Regions from separate parts of the Microbacterium pasadenense genome, predicted to be linked through region 2. Evidence: predicted binding sites of a transcription regulator. Region 2 holds the regulator's gene; each other region holds the start of a gene.
What was found. The regulator HrcA, encoded in region 2, represses chaperone genes, less so after heat shock. The targets are predictions, from matches to a motif close to TTNGCACTCGNNNNNNNCGAGTGCNAA.
Positions count from the first base shown of each region.

Region 1: the regulator HrcA is predicted to act here: its motif matches at 871-897, upstream of groES (co-chaperone GroES).
Region 3: the regulator HrcA is predicted to act here: its motif matches at 2,048-2,074, upstream of AB3M83_RS03905 (Hsp20/alpha crystallin family protein).

Region 1 covers NZ_JBFOKN010000004.1:57,145-61,662, reverse strand. The annotation lists gene AB3M83_RS12530 (Hsp70 family protein) at 1-675, opposite strand, end outside; gene groES (co-chaperone GroES) at 986-1,282, shown strand; gene rarD (EamA family transporter RarD) at 1,436-2,374, shown strand; gene AB3M83_RS12515 (ABC transporter substrate-binding protein) at 2,548-3,903, shown strand; gene AB3M83_RS12510 (GNAT family N-acetyltransferase) at 4,094-4,518, shown strand, end outside.
Region 2 covers NZ_JBFOKN010000002.1:683,006-687,523, forward strand. The annotation lists gene AB3M83_RS09460 (PhoH family protein) at 1-27, opposite strand, end outside; gene AB3M83_RS09465 (HIT domain-containing protein) at 32-379, opposite strand; gene AB3M83_RS09470 (16S rRNA (uracil(1498)-N(3))-methyltransferase) at 430-1,167, opposite strand; gene dnaJ (molecular chaperone DnaJ) at 1,171-2,283, opposite strand; gene hrcA (heat-inducible transcriptional repressor HrcA) at 2,316-3,350, opposite strand; gene hemW (radical SAM family heme chaperone HemW) at 3,425-4,518, opposite strand, start outside.
Region 3 covers NZ_JBFOKN010000001.1:822,350-826,867, reverse strand. The annotation lists gene AB3M83_RS03915 (DUF2207 domain-containing protein) at 1-954, opposite strand, end outside; gene AB3M83_RS03910 (MarR family winged helix-turn-helix transcriptional regulator) at 1,020-1,451, shown strand; gene AB3M83_RS03905 (Hsp20/alpha crystallin family protein) at 1,533-1,985, opposite strand; gene AB3M83_RS03900 (prolyl oligopeptidase family serine peptidase) at 2,123-4,177, shown strand; gene AB3M83_RS03895 (VOC family protein) at 4,185-4,518, opposite strand, start outside.

The sequences.
Region 1 (4,518 bases), on a different contig from region 2:
ATCCCGCGCGGCGGGAACGAACGCGAGGACATGTGCGAGGACCGCGTCGTCGAAGTCCGCGCCGCCGATGTCGGTGAGCGACGCCGCCGCGAGGACGTGGGCCTCGCCCGCGCGGATGCGCACGAGCGCCACGTCGCAGGAGTCCGCGCCCAGGTCGTAGACGGCGAAGACCTCGTCGGCGCCGCCCGTCGCGTTCATGCGGAACGAGGCGGCGGCGTCGGGCGCCGACAGGAGCGACGACGGCATCCCGCTCGCATCCAGCGCGGCGGCGAGGCGAGTGCGACGATGCGGTCCCCACGCGGCCGGGACGACGGTCGTGACGGCGGCCGGCTCGTGCCCGAAGGTGTCGACCGCCGCGCCCAGGGCCCACTCGACGACGCCGGCGTAGGCGTCCTCCGCTCGCACCGCTCGACCCGCGATCGTCATCGGGACGTCGTCGCCGATGCGTCGGGTGTAGTCGCGCAGGACTCCGCGGGGGCTGCCGACGGAGCGTCGCGCCGCTGCGTCGCCGTGCAGGAACCCGTCCGCGACGACGAAGACCGCGGCCGACGCCGCGTCGGTGTGATGTCCGAGCCGGAGCGCACGAGCAGGCTCGTTCCGACCCGGTCGGCCCCCCGCGGCCGTGACCCGGTCGCTGCCGATGTCGACAGCGATGTGCAGTGCTCGATTCGACACGCCCACTCCGTGATTCCCCGTGCCGGTGCAGCAGTGCACCAGCAAGTCCCCACACGTCTTCCTACTCCTCGCGCAGGGCAAGGGAAAGATCCGGGCAGGGGGGAGGGGCTACCCCATTCGAGCGGTGGGGGATCCGGGGAGAAGCGGCCTTAGGGGGTAGGGGGACGGCAGCTGCCGGACCTCCGCCGAAACGAGTTGGCACTCGCGTTGCATGAGTGCCAGCCGCGCCCTAGACTTGCGTTAGCACTCTCGGTAAGCGAGTGCTGATGAGTCTTGAAGCAGGACCCCACCAGCAAGAAAGAGGTAGACCGTGTCGGTTTCCATCAAGCCGCTCGAGGACCGCATCGTCATCAAGCAGGTCGAGGCCGAGCAGACCACCGCGAGTGGCCTGGTCATCCCTGACACTGCCAAGGAGAAGCCCCAGGAGGGCGAGGTCGTGGCCGTGGGCCCCGGCCGCATCGACGACAACGGCAACCGCGTTCCGCTCGACGTCGCCGTCGGCGACCGCGTCCTGTACAGCAAGTACGGCGGCACCGAGGTCAAGTTCGGCGCGGACGAGTTCCTCGTCCTGTCGGCACGCGACGTCCTGGCGGTCGTCGTCCGCTGACGCGCAGCACTTCCAGAAGGGCCCGGATGCTTCGGCATCCGGGCCCTTCGCCTTTCCGGCGGCGACACGCCGACGGGATCCGAACGGTGGACGGCAGGATGCCACCGGGCCCGCGGCATCCGCTCCTGTCATGACCGTCGTAGGCTTGTACCCATGACACCGGAACAGGCCGCCCGCGAGAAGACCCTCGGTGGCATCTACGTCTTCGCGGCCTACCTGCTCTGGGGGTTCCTGCCCCTCTACTTCGTGAACCTCGCCCCCACCGGACCGTGGGAGGTCGTGGGCTGGCGGGTGCTGCTGTCGCTCGTCTTCTGCGTCGTACTGCTTGCGCTGACCCGCGGCTGGCAGCGGCTTCTCGCCCTGCTGCGCAACCGGCGGCTCGTCCTCTGGACCGTCCTCGCCGGCCTCCTCATCTACGTCAACTGGCAGGCGTTCCTCATAGGGACCCTGTCGGGTCACGTCGTCGAGACGAGCCTCGGCTACTTCATCAACCCCATCGCGACGGTGCTGCTGGGCGTGATCGTCCTGCACGAGCGCCTGCGGATCGCCCAGTGGATCGCCGTCGGCATCGCCGCGGCCGCCGTCGTGGTGATCATCGTCGCCGTGGGCACGGTGCCGTGGATCGCGCTCACGCTCGCCGCGAGCTTCGCGACCTACGGGCTCGTCAAGAAGAAGATCGGACCGGCCGTCGACGCGGTCAGCGGGCTGACCCTCGAGTCGCTGTGGCTCGTTCCGATCGCCATCCTGCAGCTGGTCCTCGTGGGTGCCAGCACCGGCCTCACCATGGGTCAGGCCGGCGCCGGCCACACCACCCTCCTCCTCCTGGCGGGGGCGGTGACGGCCGTGCCGCTGCTGTTCTTCGCCGCCGGCGCCCGCCGCTCGACGCTCACCGTCGTCGGCATCCTGCAGTTCATCGCCCCGATCATGCAGTTCCTCACCGGCGTCCTCATCCTCGGCGAGCCCATGCCGCCCGAGCGCTGGGCCGGCTTCATCCTGGTGTGGATCGCGGTCGCGATCTTCACGGTCGACTCCCTCCTCCATTCGCGCCGCTCGCGCGCGGCGGTCGACGACGGCGCCCCCGGTCCCGTCTGACATCGACGACGGATGCCGGTTCCGGCATCCGCTCGGCGGCGACCGATCTGGGAGCGCGCCCACGCCGTTACACATCGTTAACGAACGGCAACATTCGCGAGACGAGGCGGCCGCTAGGTTGATCACACCGGTACGGTCCCGATCCGCTCCGGTGTCATCGATCAAGGAGCACTATGAGCGTTCTCACCCGTTCTCGCGCCGCGAAGGTCATGGGCGGCATCGCCCTGGTCGGCGCGAGCGCCCTCGTCCTCGCCGGATGTACGACCTCGAGCAGCCCGGAGGGCCAGGAGACCGAGGAGCCGGCAGGCTTCGACTTCCCGGTCAACTGCGACGAAGCAGAACCGGCGTCGTACACCCCCGAGTACAACTCGACCAGCGAAGGCCCCGCCGAGGACCTCGAATTCACGATCGGCACGGCGCTGCCCGTGACCGGCAACCTGGCCTTCCTCGGCCCGCCTGAGATCGCCGGCACCGAGTTCGCCGCCGCCGAGGTCAACGAGGCCGACAAGGGCGTCTCGATCAACCTCGTCCAGGGCGACTCGGGCGACACCGACAACAAGGCGTACGAGACCGAGATCCCCCGCCTGCTGAACGAGGACGCGACGGCCATCGTCGGCGCCGCGTCGTCGGGTGTCTCGCTGCAGTTCATCGACCAGGTCATCGCGGCCGGGGCGATCCAGTTCTCGCCGGCCAACACGTCGGCGGCCTTCACCGGCTACGAGGACGACGGCCTGTTCTGGCGCACGGCGCCCTCGGACGTGCTCCAGGGACAGGTGCTCGGCAACCTCATCGCCGGCGACGGCAACGAGACGCTCGGCATGATCGTCCTCAACGACTCGTACGGCACCGGTCTCGCGTGCTTCACGAAGACCGCGTTCGAAGAGGCCGGCGGCGAGGTCGTCTCCGCAGCCCTCTACAACACGGGTGACACGAACTTCTCGGCTCAGGTCGCGGACGTTCTGGCCGCGGACCCCGACGCGATCGCCCTGATCACGTTCGAAGAGGTCAAGACCATCATCCCCGAGCTCGTCGGCGCCGACTTCCCGTCGGACAAGATGTACCTCGTGGACGGCAACCTCTCGAACTTCGGCGAGGAGTTCGAGCCGGGCACGCTGACGGGCGCCAAGGGCACCTACCCGGCCGTGGACCCCGAGAGCATCGCCACGTTCCGCGACGACCTGCAGTCGTTCTGGACCGGCGAGGGCAACGCGGAGCTGAACGACTTCACGTACGCGCCTGAGTCGTACGACGCGGTCATCCTCCTCGCGCTCGCTGCACTCGAGGCCGGCTCGGCCGAGGGCGCGGACGTCTCGGCACACCTGCAGAGCGTCTCCGGCGGTGTCGAGGGCGGCACGAAGTGCACGACCTACGCCGAGTGCGCCGACATCATCGTCGCCGGTGACGTCGCGGACTACGACGGCATCTCGGGCGCCATCACGTTCAACGACGTGGGCGACCCGACCGAGGCCACGATCGGCATCTTCGAGTTCGGCGAGGACAACAACAACACCTTCGTCAGCCTCGGCTGATCAGCTCTCACTGAGCGGAACGGCCCCGGTCCTCTCGGACCGGGGCCGTTCCGTGTGCGCGCCCTCTGCTGCGCATGGACGTCACGGTGCTCCCGGCTGAACCTCTGGTCGGTGTGGGCCCACCAGCCCTCGCTGCCGACCGCAACGGGCTGCGCCGCGGCCGGGCTGCGCGGGATGGTTGACTGGCGGGATGGATCCTGTGCGGTGCCGGCCGGCCGACGTCGAGGCGCTGACCGCGTTCCTGAGCGGCGTCGATCTCACCGTGAGCGGTCTCGACGCGCCGAGCGTGCGGCTGTGGATCGAGCGGGACGGGAGCGGCGCGATCATCGGCAGCACCGGGTACGAGATCAGCGCCGACGGTCGCCACGTGCTGATCCGCAGCGTCGCGGTCAGCCCGATGCGGCGCTCCCGTGGCCGCGGAGCCGCCCTCGCGACGTTCGCCCTCGAGCGGGCGGCCGAGGACGGGGCGAGGACGGCGTGGCTGTTCAGCCGCCGCTCGGGCCCGTTCTGGCAGGGCCTGGGATTCGAGTCCGCGGACCGGGACGCGCTGGCGGCGGCGCTGGCTGACACGCATCAGGTTCGCCTGTTCCAGCGGACCGGGCAGCTGAGCCGCGA
Region 2 (4,518 bases):
CGTGGCGCCGTCGCCGGCCCCCGCCATGTCGTCAGGCACCCATGCTCCCTTCGGCCAGGCCGCCGCCGAGCACGTGCGCGTGCACGTGGAAGACGGTCTGCCCGGCGCCCTCGCCGGTGTTGAAGACGAGCCGGAAGTCGCCGCCGGCGTGCTCGGCCGCGACCGAGTTCGCCAGGCCCACGATCTCGGCCAGCAGCGCGGGGTCGCCTGCGGCGAGCTCGACGACGTTGCGGTAGTCCTGCGTCTTGGGGATGACGAGCAGGTGGACGGGAGCCTTCGGCGCGTTGTCGCGGATGGCGAAGGCGTTGTCGGTCTCAGCGATGATCTCCGCGGGGATCTCGCCCTGGAAGATGCGCGTGAAGACGGAGGGTTCGCTCATCCCCTCAGTCTAGCGATCGCGTCCCGCGGCGGTCCCGGTCGCCGGTGCGGTCACCAGCGGCCGAGCGCCGCATTCACGAGGGCGAGCGCGACCGGCCCGGCCGTCGAGGTGCGCAGGACCGTGTCGCCCAGCCGGACGAGGGTGGCTCCGGCCTGTTCGAGCGTCGCGAGCTCGTCCGGGGCGATGCCGCCCTCGGGCCCCACCACGAGCACGACGTCGCGGGTGTCGGCGGCATCCAGGGCCACCTCGGTGAGCGAGACGGATGCCGTCGGCTCGAGGACCAGCATCCGGCACCGCTCGGACCGGGCCGCGAGCTGACGCGTGGAGCTCGGATCCGAGACGACGGCGAGCCAGGATCGGTGCGCCTGCTTGGCGGCCTCCCGCGCGATCGTCTCCCAGCGTGCGACGCCTTTCGCGGCCTTGGCGGCATCCCACCGCGATACGCTGCGCGCCGCCTGCCAGGGCACGATCTCATCGACGCCGAGCTCGGTCGCCGCCTGCACGGCGAGCTCGTCGCGGTCGCCCTTCGCAAGGGCCTGGACCAGCACCGTGCGCGGCGTCGGCGCGGGGGTCACGACGCGCTCCCCGACCTCGACTCGGACCTCTTTCGGCGCGACGGATGCCACTGCTCCCGTCAGCCGGACGCCCCGCCCGTCGCCGACCGTGACCTCTTCGCCGACACGGACGCGGCGGACGGCCGCGGCGTGATGCGCCTCGGCGCCGGTCAGCACGAGGGTGTCACCGGGATGGGCGTCCGTCGCCGTGTCGAGGAGGAAGTGCAGCGCCATGGGTCAGCGCTTGAACTTGTCGCGCAGCTTCGCGAACAGGCCGGGGTGGAACTCCGCCAGCCGCGGCGGGCCGGGCTTGGTCCGCTTCGCCAGGTCGGCGATCAGGGCGCGGGACTTGGGATCGAGGTGCGACGGCGTCACGACCTGCACACCGACCCGGAGGTCGCCCCGCTGGGTGCCCCGGAGCGGGGTGATGCCGCGGCCGCGGACCGTGAGGACCTCGCCCGCCTGGATCCCGGATCTGATGTCGAGGTCGACCGGACCGTCGAGCGAGTCGATGCTGGTGCTCGTCCCGAGGATCGCGTCGACCATCGACACCTCCAGGGTGGCGAGCAGGTCGTCGCCGTCGCGGCTGAAGACGTCGTGCGGCTCGACCGTCACCTCGAGGTAGAGGTCGCCGTTGGGACCGCCGGCAGGACCGACCTCGCCCGAGCCGGGCAGCTGCAGCCGCAGCCCCGACTCGACGCCGGCGGGGATGTCGATCGAGACCGTGCGGCGCGAGCGCACCCGGCCCTGACCCTGGCACGTGGAGCACGGGTACGGGATCGTCGTGCCGTAGCCCTGGCAGGTCGTGCAGGGCTGCGAGGTGACGACGTTGCCGAGAAGGCTCCGGACGGTGCGCTGGATCTGGCCCGATCCGTGACAGATGTCGCAGGTGACCGGCTGGGTGCCCGGCTGGCAGCACGAGCCCTGACACGTCTCGCACAGCACCGCGGTGTCGACCTCGATGTCGCGGTGCACACCGAAGACGACGTCGCCGAGGGTCAGGTCGACGCGCACGAGCGCGTCCTGGCCGCGCTCGCGGCGGGAGCGCGGGCGCCCGGCGCGGCCGCCGCCGCCGCCGCCGCCGAAGAACGTCTCGAAGATGTCGCTGAAGCCGCCGAAGCCAGCGCCACCGAAGCCGGCGGCGCTGTCGCCGCCCATGTCGTAGCGCTGGCGCTGCTCGGGGTCGCTCAGCACGTCGTACGCGTGCGTCACGAGCTTGAAGCGCTCGGACGCGTCCTCGCCCGGGTTCACATCCGGGTGCAGCTGGCGCGCCAGCCGTCGGTACGCCTTCTTGATCTCCTCGGGGCTCGCGTCGCGCGCGACACCGAGGACCTCGTAGTGGTCAGCCACATTCGCCTTTCCGGCCCGGAGGCCGATTCAGATCAGCGCGCCTTCTCGTCTTCCTCGAGCAGGCGGCTCAGATAGTGCGCGACGGCTCGGACCGACGCGAGGTTGCTGGGGTAGTCCATGCGGGTCGGGCCGAGCACCCCGAGACGCGCCCGGGACCCCACGACGTCGTAGTCGCCCGCGACGACCGACGCCTCCGCGAGACCGAAGGGCTCGTTCTCCCGCCCGATGCTGGTCGCGAGGCCGTGCTCGTCGGCCACCATCTCCCCCATCAGGCGCAGGAGCGTCACCTGCTCCTCGATCGCCTCCAGGAGCGGGTAGATGCTGCCGCGGAAGTCGGATTCCCGGCGCGCGAGGGTGGCGGACCCGGCCATGACGAGACGGTCGTGCCGGAAGTCCTCGAGCTCCTCGCCGAGAGTGCGCAGGATGATGCGGGTGTTGTCCTCGCGGCCGTCCGCGGGCTCCACGTCGAGCAGCCGGGTGATCGCTGCGGCGCCGTCGGCGACGCTCTTCCCCGTCAGCAGCGTCGCCATGGCGATCTTGAGCTGCGCCGTCTCGTCCGCCGACGGCTCCGACGCGAGGAAGGCCACGCGTTGCGAGACGCGACCGGTGTCGGTGACGACGATGACCACGGCGCGCGTGCCGCCGAGGTGGACGACCTCGACGTGGGAGACGTCGGCACGGGCGAACGACGGGTACTGCACGATGGCCACCTGGCCGGTGAGCCGGGTGAGCGTCCGCACGGTGCGGACGAGCAGGTCGTCGAGATCGCCGGTGTCCTCGAGGAACGCTCCGATCGCCGTCCGCTGCGCCGGGCTCAGCGGACGGAGCTCGGCGAGATGGTCGACGAAGACGCGGTAGCCCTTGTCGGTGGGCACGCGGCCCGACGAGGTGTGCGGGGCGACGATGAGATCCTCGTCCTCCAGCATCGCCATGTCGTTGCGGATCGTGGCGGCGGAGACGCCGAAGTGATGCCGGTCGACGATCGCCTTGCTGCCGACGGGCTCACGCGTGTCGACGTAGTCCTGCACGATCGCACGGAGGACCTGAAGACCGCGTTCCGAGACCATCACTCCTCCTCCTCGCTGGCACTCTCAATCGCCGAGTGCCAATTCTACCGCGTCGAACCGGCCGCCGCCGGATTTCACGCCGTCAGCGCGCGGACCACGGCATCGGCGAGCAGCCGTCCGCGGCGGGTCAGCACCACGTTCCCCGCGATGGCGGCGGCGCCGTCAACGAGACCGTCGGCGATCAGGGATGCCACCTGGCGCCGGCCCGCCTCGGTGGCCTCGGACACCGGGACCCCGTCGACGATGCGCGAGCGCAGCAGGATGTCCTCGAGGCGTCGCGCCTCGGGCTCGGGACGCTCGCGACCCGCCGCCGGGGACTGCCCGAGCGCCATCCGCTGCGCGTACGCCGCCGGGTGCTTGACGTTCCACCAGCGGAGGCCGCCGATGTGGCTGTGGGCGCCGGGGCCGTATCCCCACCAGTCCTGACTGCGCCAGTACGACATGTTGTGACGCGAGCGCTGATCGCGTCCCGTCGCCCAGTTCGACACCTCGTACCAGCCGTAGCCGGCGCCGGCGAGGAGTTCGTCGGCCAGTTCGTACATGTCCGCCTGGAGGTCGTCGTCCGGGGCCGGGACCTCCCCGCGCCGGATCTGACGCTCGAGCTTCGTCCCCTCCTCGACGATGAGGGCGTACGCCGAGACGTGGTCGGGGGCGAGGGCGATCGCCGTCTCCAGCGACGTGCGCCAGTCGTCGAGGCTCTCTCCGGGCGCGCCGTAGATCAGGTCGAGGCTCACCGCGAGCCCCGCGCGTCGCGCCGCCGTGACGGCGGTCCCGATGTTGGCGGGGTCGTGCGTGCGGTCGAGCGCGGCGAGCACGTGCGGGACGGACGACTGCATGCCGATCGACAGCCGGGTGACGCCCGCGCCGGCGAGGGTCGCGGCGACGGCATCCGTCATCGTGTCCGGGTTGGCTTCGACCGTCACTTCGGCGCCGTCGGCGAGCCCGAAGGCGCTGCGGACGCCGTCGAGCATGCGCGCGAGGTCGCCGGGCGGCAGCAGCGTGGGCGTGCCGCCGCCGAAGAAGACGGTCGCGGCGGGGCGGAGCGCGCCGCGATCAGCGAGCACGCGCTGCGACAGCGCGATCTCGCGCAGCACCTCGTCGGCGTAGGCGTCCTGACGTGCGCCCCGCAGCTCGGTGGCGGTGTACGTGTTGAAGTCGCAGTACCCGC
Region 3 (4,518 bases), on a different contig from region 2:
CTTGTCTCCCTCGGAGATCCGGATCGACCCGACGACCGCCTGCTCGAGCACCTCGGCGGGGATCGCCTTGGCCGGCTTGGAGAGGAACACCGCCGCTTCGAGGGCATCGATTCCGGCGGGCGGGGAGTACTCCGCGATCACCGTCGGGCGCCCCGCGGCATCCGCCAACCGCGTCCTCCGCACCGCCACCGCCCAGCCGAGGACCGCGATCATCGCGGCCAGCGCCGCAAGCTGGATCCACGCCCACACGGACCCGAGGTACGACGTGTCGAGCGGCTCGAACGTGTCGTCCGTGAACCCGACCGCGAACGTGAGCGTCTCATGCGGAGCGAGCTGCTCCTGCTCGACCGTGAGGACCGGTCCGGTTCCGGCCGCGGTCTCCTCGATCCGGTCGCAGGCGACTGTCGAGTCGGATCGCCCGGCATAGCAGGCGCTCGCGCCGACGGCATGCCTCAGTTCGGGCGCCACGTTGAGGCGCGCCGTCACGCGGCCGAACGGCTGCTCCCAGTCGAGCCCGTTGACCTGCCAGTAGAGCTCGGCGCCGGTGTCGGAGAACTCCCGAACGACGTTGTCGAGGCTGTAGCGGAAGACGAACGTCTGCCGCCCGTGCAGGTAGTCGTCGGAGCGAGCGACCACCTCGAGACCGGCGTCGCCGTCGTCGGTCTCGACCTCCCACTCGTCCCCATCCCCATCGACGACCGTGTCCACCGACGGACGCACCGGCTGGCCGCGGAACTCGGTCGCGATGACCCGCCGCATGCCGCGGTTCTGGTCGGCGTCCGGGAACACCGCGACGAACGTCTCGACGACGTCCATCCGGCTCACGCCGCTCGCATCGCGCGTCAGGGTGAAGTCCACGTCGAGGCTCTCGAAGACGAAATCGTCGACGTCGGCCGAGGCCGCCAGCGGCGGCGCGATCACCGCCATCAGGACCACCAGTGCAGCTGCCGCCACTGCGCGTGCTGTGCGTCTCGAAGTCCTCACGCTCCCACCCTACGAGCGGCGATACAGTGGACGCCATGACAGACCGCCGCCTCGCCATCGCCGCGTGGGAGAGTCTGTTCCGCGCTCAGCACGAGCTCATGGAGGAATTGTCGGTCGACTTCTCGGCCGACGGCGACCTCACTCAGGCCGAGTACGACGTCCTGCTCACCGTCACCCGCGGCGAAGACCGCTCCGCACGCCTCCGCGACGTCACCGCGAACGCGCTCATCAGCCAGCCGAGCGTCTCGCGACTGGTCGACCGGATGGTCTCGCGGGGACTGCTGACCAAGTGCCCCGACCCCTCCGACGGCCGCGGCGCCATCGTCCGCGCGACCGATGAGGGGGCGGCCGCCTTCCGCCGCGTCGCCACGGTCCACGGCCGCACGATCTCGCAGCGCATGTCGGTCCTCTCCGACGCCGAGCTGGCAGAGCTCAAGGCCATCACGGCCAAGCTCCGCGGCGTCTGATCCCCCTGGCGCGCGGAACCGCCCCGCATCCGAGCGGACGCGGGGCGGTTCTCAGCGGTCAGCGCCGGCCGGCGGTGGCGATCACTGGTCGATCGGCTGCGGCTGGTCGCTCTCGGATGCGGTGATCGTCGACGGCGACCCGTCGGCGACGACCTCGATCTTCCGCGGCTTCGCCTTCTCGCTCACCGGGATCATGACGCTCAGCACTCCGTTGCTGTAGTTCGCGGTGATGCCGTCCGTCGCGATGCCCTGGCCCAGGTTGAGCTGGCGCAGGAAGCTCGCCGCTTCGCGTTCGCGGGTGATCCACTTCACGCCCTCGCCCGACGACAGCGTGCGCTCGGCACGGATCGTCAGCAGCTGGCCGTCCACGTCGATGTCGACGGAGCCCGGGTCGATGCCGGGAAGATCCGCGGTCAGGACGTAGTGGTCGCCATCGCGGTACAGGTCCATCGGCATCCGACGGGGTCCGCGGCGGGTGTCGAAGAGGGTCGACGCAAGGCGGTCGATCTCACGGAACGGGTCATACGTGGCCATGATTCTCTCCTTGGTGGATGGTGGTCTCAAACTTGAGCCGGTATGACTCAAGTACCTTCAGATTAGCACTCTGCCTATGCGAGTGCCAACGATTCTCCGTAGGCGAACACCGTCGGATCCCGGCCTAGGCTGGCGGGATGACGCCCCGCGAGATCGCCGTTGAACCCGCCGACCCGTTCCGCTGGCTCGAGGAGATCTCATCTCCGGAAGCGCTCGACTGGGCAGCCGTGCGGACGGCGGAGACCGAGGCGCGCTTCGCGGGCGGAGACCGCGACCGGCTCGAGGCCCGGCTCAAGGAGATCCTCGACGACCCCGATCGCCTCATCGTCCCGAGTCGCCACGGCGACCTCATGTACGACTTCCGGCGCGACGCGGAGAATCCGCGCGGGCTCTGGCGGCGCACCACCCGCGCCGCGTTCGCCGCCGGAGCGCCCGAGTGGGAGGTCCTCCTCGACGTCGACGCGCTCGGTCACGCGGAGGGGACGGCGTGGACGTTCGCCGGAGCCACGCACGGACCCGCCGGAAGCGGCCGCGCCCTGGTGCGCCTGAGCCCGGACGGCGGCGACGCCGCGGTCGTGCGCGAGTTCGATCTCGACGCGGTGCGCTTCGTCGACCACGACGCCTTCCGTCTGAACGCGCACAAGCACCGCCTCGCCTGGCTGGATGACGACACGCTCCTCGTCGCCACGGCACTCGAGGGCGGCGACGTCACCGACTCGGGCTATCCGCTCACCGCACGCGCCTGGCGCCGCGGAACGCCCCTCGCGGATGCCCCGCCGATCATCGAGGGCGTCGCATCCGACGTCGGCGTGTTCGTCGCCGTCGATCGCACCGAGGGGCGGGTCACGCCGATCGTCGTCGTCGCGCACGACTTCCACGCCTCCGAGCAGTACGTCTGGCGCGGTGGCGAACCCCAGCTGATCGCGGCACCGCAGGACGCGGTCGTGGACGTGCACGGCGACCTCGTCGCGGTTCGGACGACCACGCCGTGGCGCGTCGACGGCGTCACGCACCCCGCCGGCACACTGCTCGTCGGGCCGCTCGAGACGCTCACGACCGGCGACGGGACCGACCTGCGTGTCGCGTACGCGCCCACCGACGTCGCGGTGCTCGAGTCCTGGGCGTGGACGCGAACCCGGCTCGTCCTCACGGTCCTCGAGAGCGTGCAGAGCCGCATCCTGTCCGTCGACCTCGAGACCGGCAGCGCGGTGGAGCTCGACCTGGCGCTCAGCGCGGACGACCTCTTCACGGCGAGCGTGGCGACCCTCGACGCCGAGGAGGACGACGAGATCTGGATCGTGGCGCGGGGCTTCCTCACCCCGCCGACGCTCCTCGTGACGGATGCCGCCTCCCCCGCGGTCCGGCTGGTCGGCCACGGCCCGACCGCGTTCGACGCGACCGGCCTCGTCGCGTCGCAGCACTGGGCGACCTCGGCGGACGGCACCCGCGTGCCGTACTTCCAGATCGGTCCGCGTAGCCGCTCCGGCGCCTCGCCCGTGCTCATGAGCGGCTACGGCGGCTTCGAGCATGCACTCACGCCGGAGTACCCCGCGATCGTCGGACCCGCGTGGCTCGAGAAGGGCCGGATCCTCGTCGTCGCGAACATCCGCGGCGGCGGCGAGTTCGGCCCGGCCTGGCATCTCGCCGCCCTGCGCGAGAACCGGCACCGCGCCTACGAGGACTTCGCCGCCGTCGCCCGCGACCTCGTCGCGCGCGGGGTCTCGACGCCGGATCGCATCGCATGCCACGGGCGGAGCAACGGCGGTCTGCTGGTGGGCAACATGCTCACGCAGTACCCCGACGACTTCGGCGCGATCGTCTGCGGCGTCCCCCTGCTCGACATGCGCCGCTACACGCGCCTGTCGGCGGGGGCGAGCTGGATCGCCGAGTACGGCGACCCCGACGACCCGGCCGACTGGGAGTTCCTCCGGACGTTCTCCCCGTACCACCTGATCGAGCCGGGGCGCGCCTACCCGCCGTCACTGATCTACGCGGCCGCCAGCGACGACCGGGTCGGTCCCGTGCAGGCGCGGAAGATGGCGGCACGGCTGGCCGACGAGACGGATGCCGCAGTGCACTACCTGGAGCCCGTCGAAGGCGGCCACGCCGGCACGATCGACTCGGCCGCGACCGCCGCGCTGCACGCCACCATCCACGCTTTCCTCGACGCGACGGTGGCCCGGGGCGACTGAGCGCGGGTCAGGGCTTCTGGAACGCGATGAGGCCGATCGTGTTCCCTTCGCTGTCCCGGATGAACGACTGCCACTCCTCCCGCCCGGCCGGAACGAGCCGGTCGTCGGGGTGCGTGTAGGCGATGTGCGGCTCCGTGATGACCTCGGCGAGCCCGTCGAGTCGTTCCAGGCTCTCGTGGACGTTGTCGACCTTGAGGAAGATGAGCGACGAGGGCGCCCCGCGATCGAGCATCAGGCGGGCGCCGTCGAGGTCGAAGTACAGCAGCCCGGGCGGATCGATGCGGGCGAGCGGACCGCGCCCGAGCAGGACCGTGTAGAAGTCCTCCGCGCGGTCGAGGTCC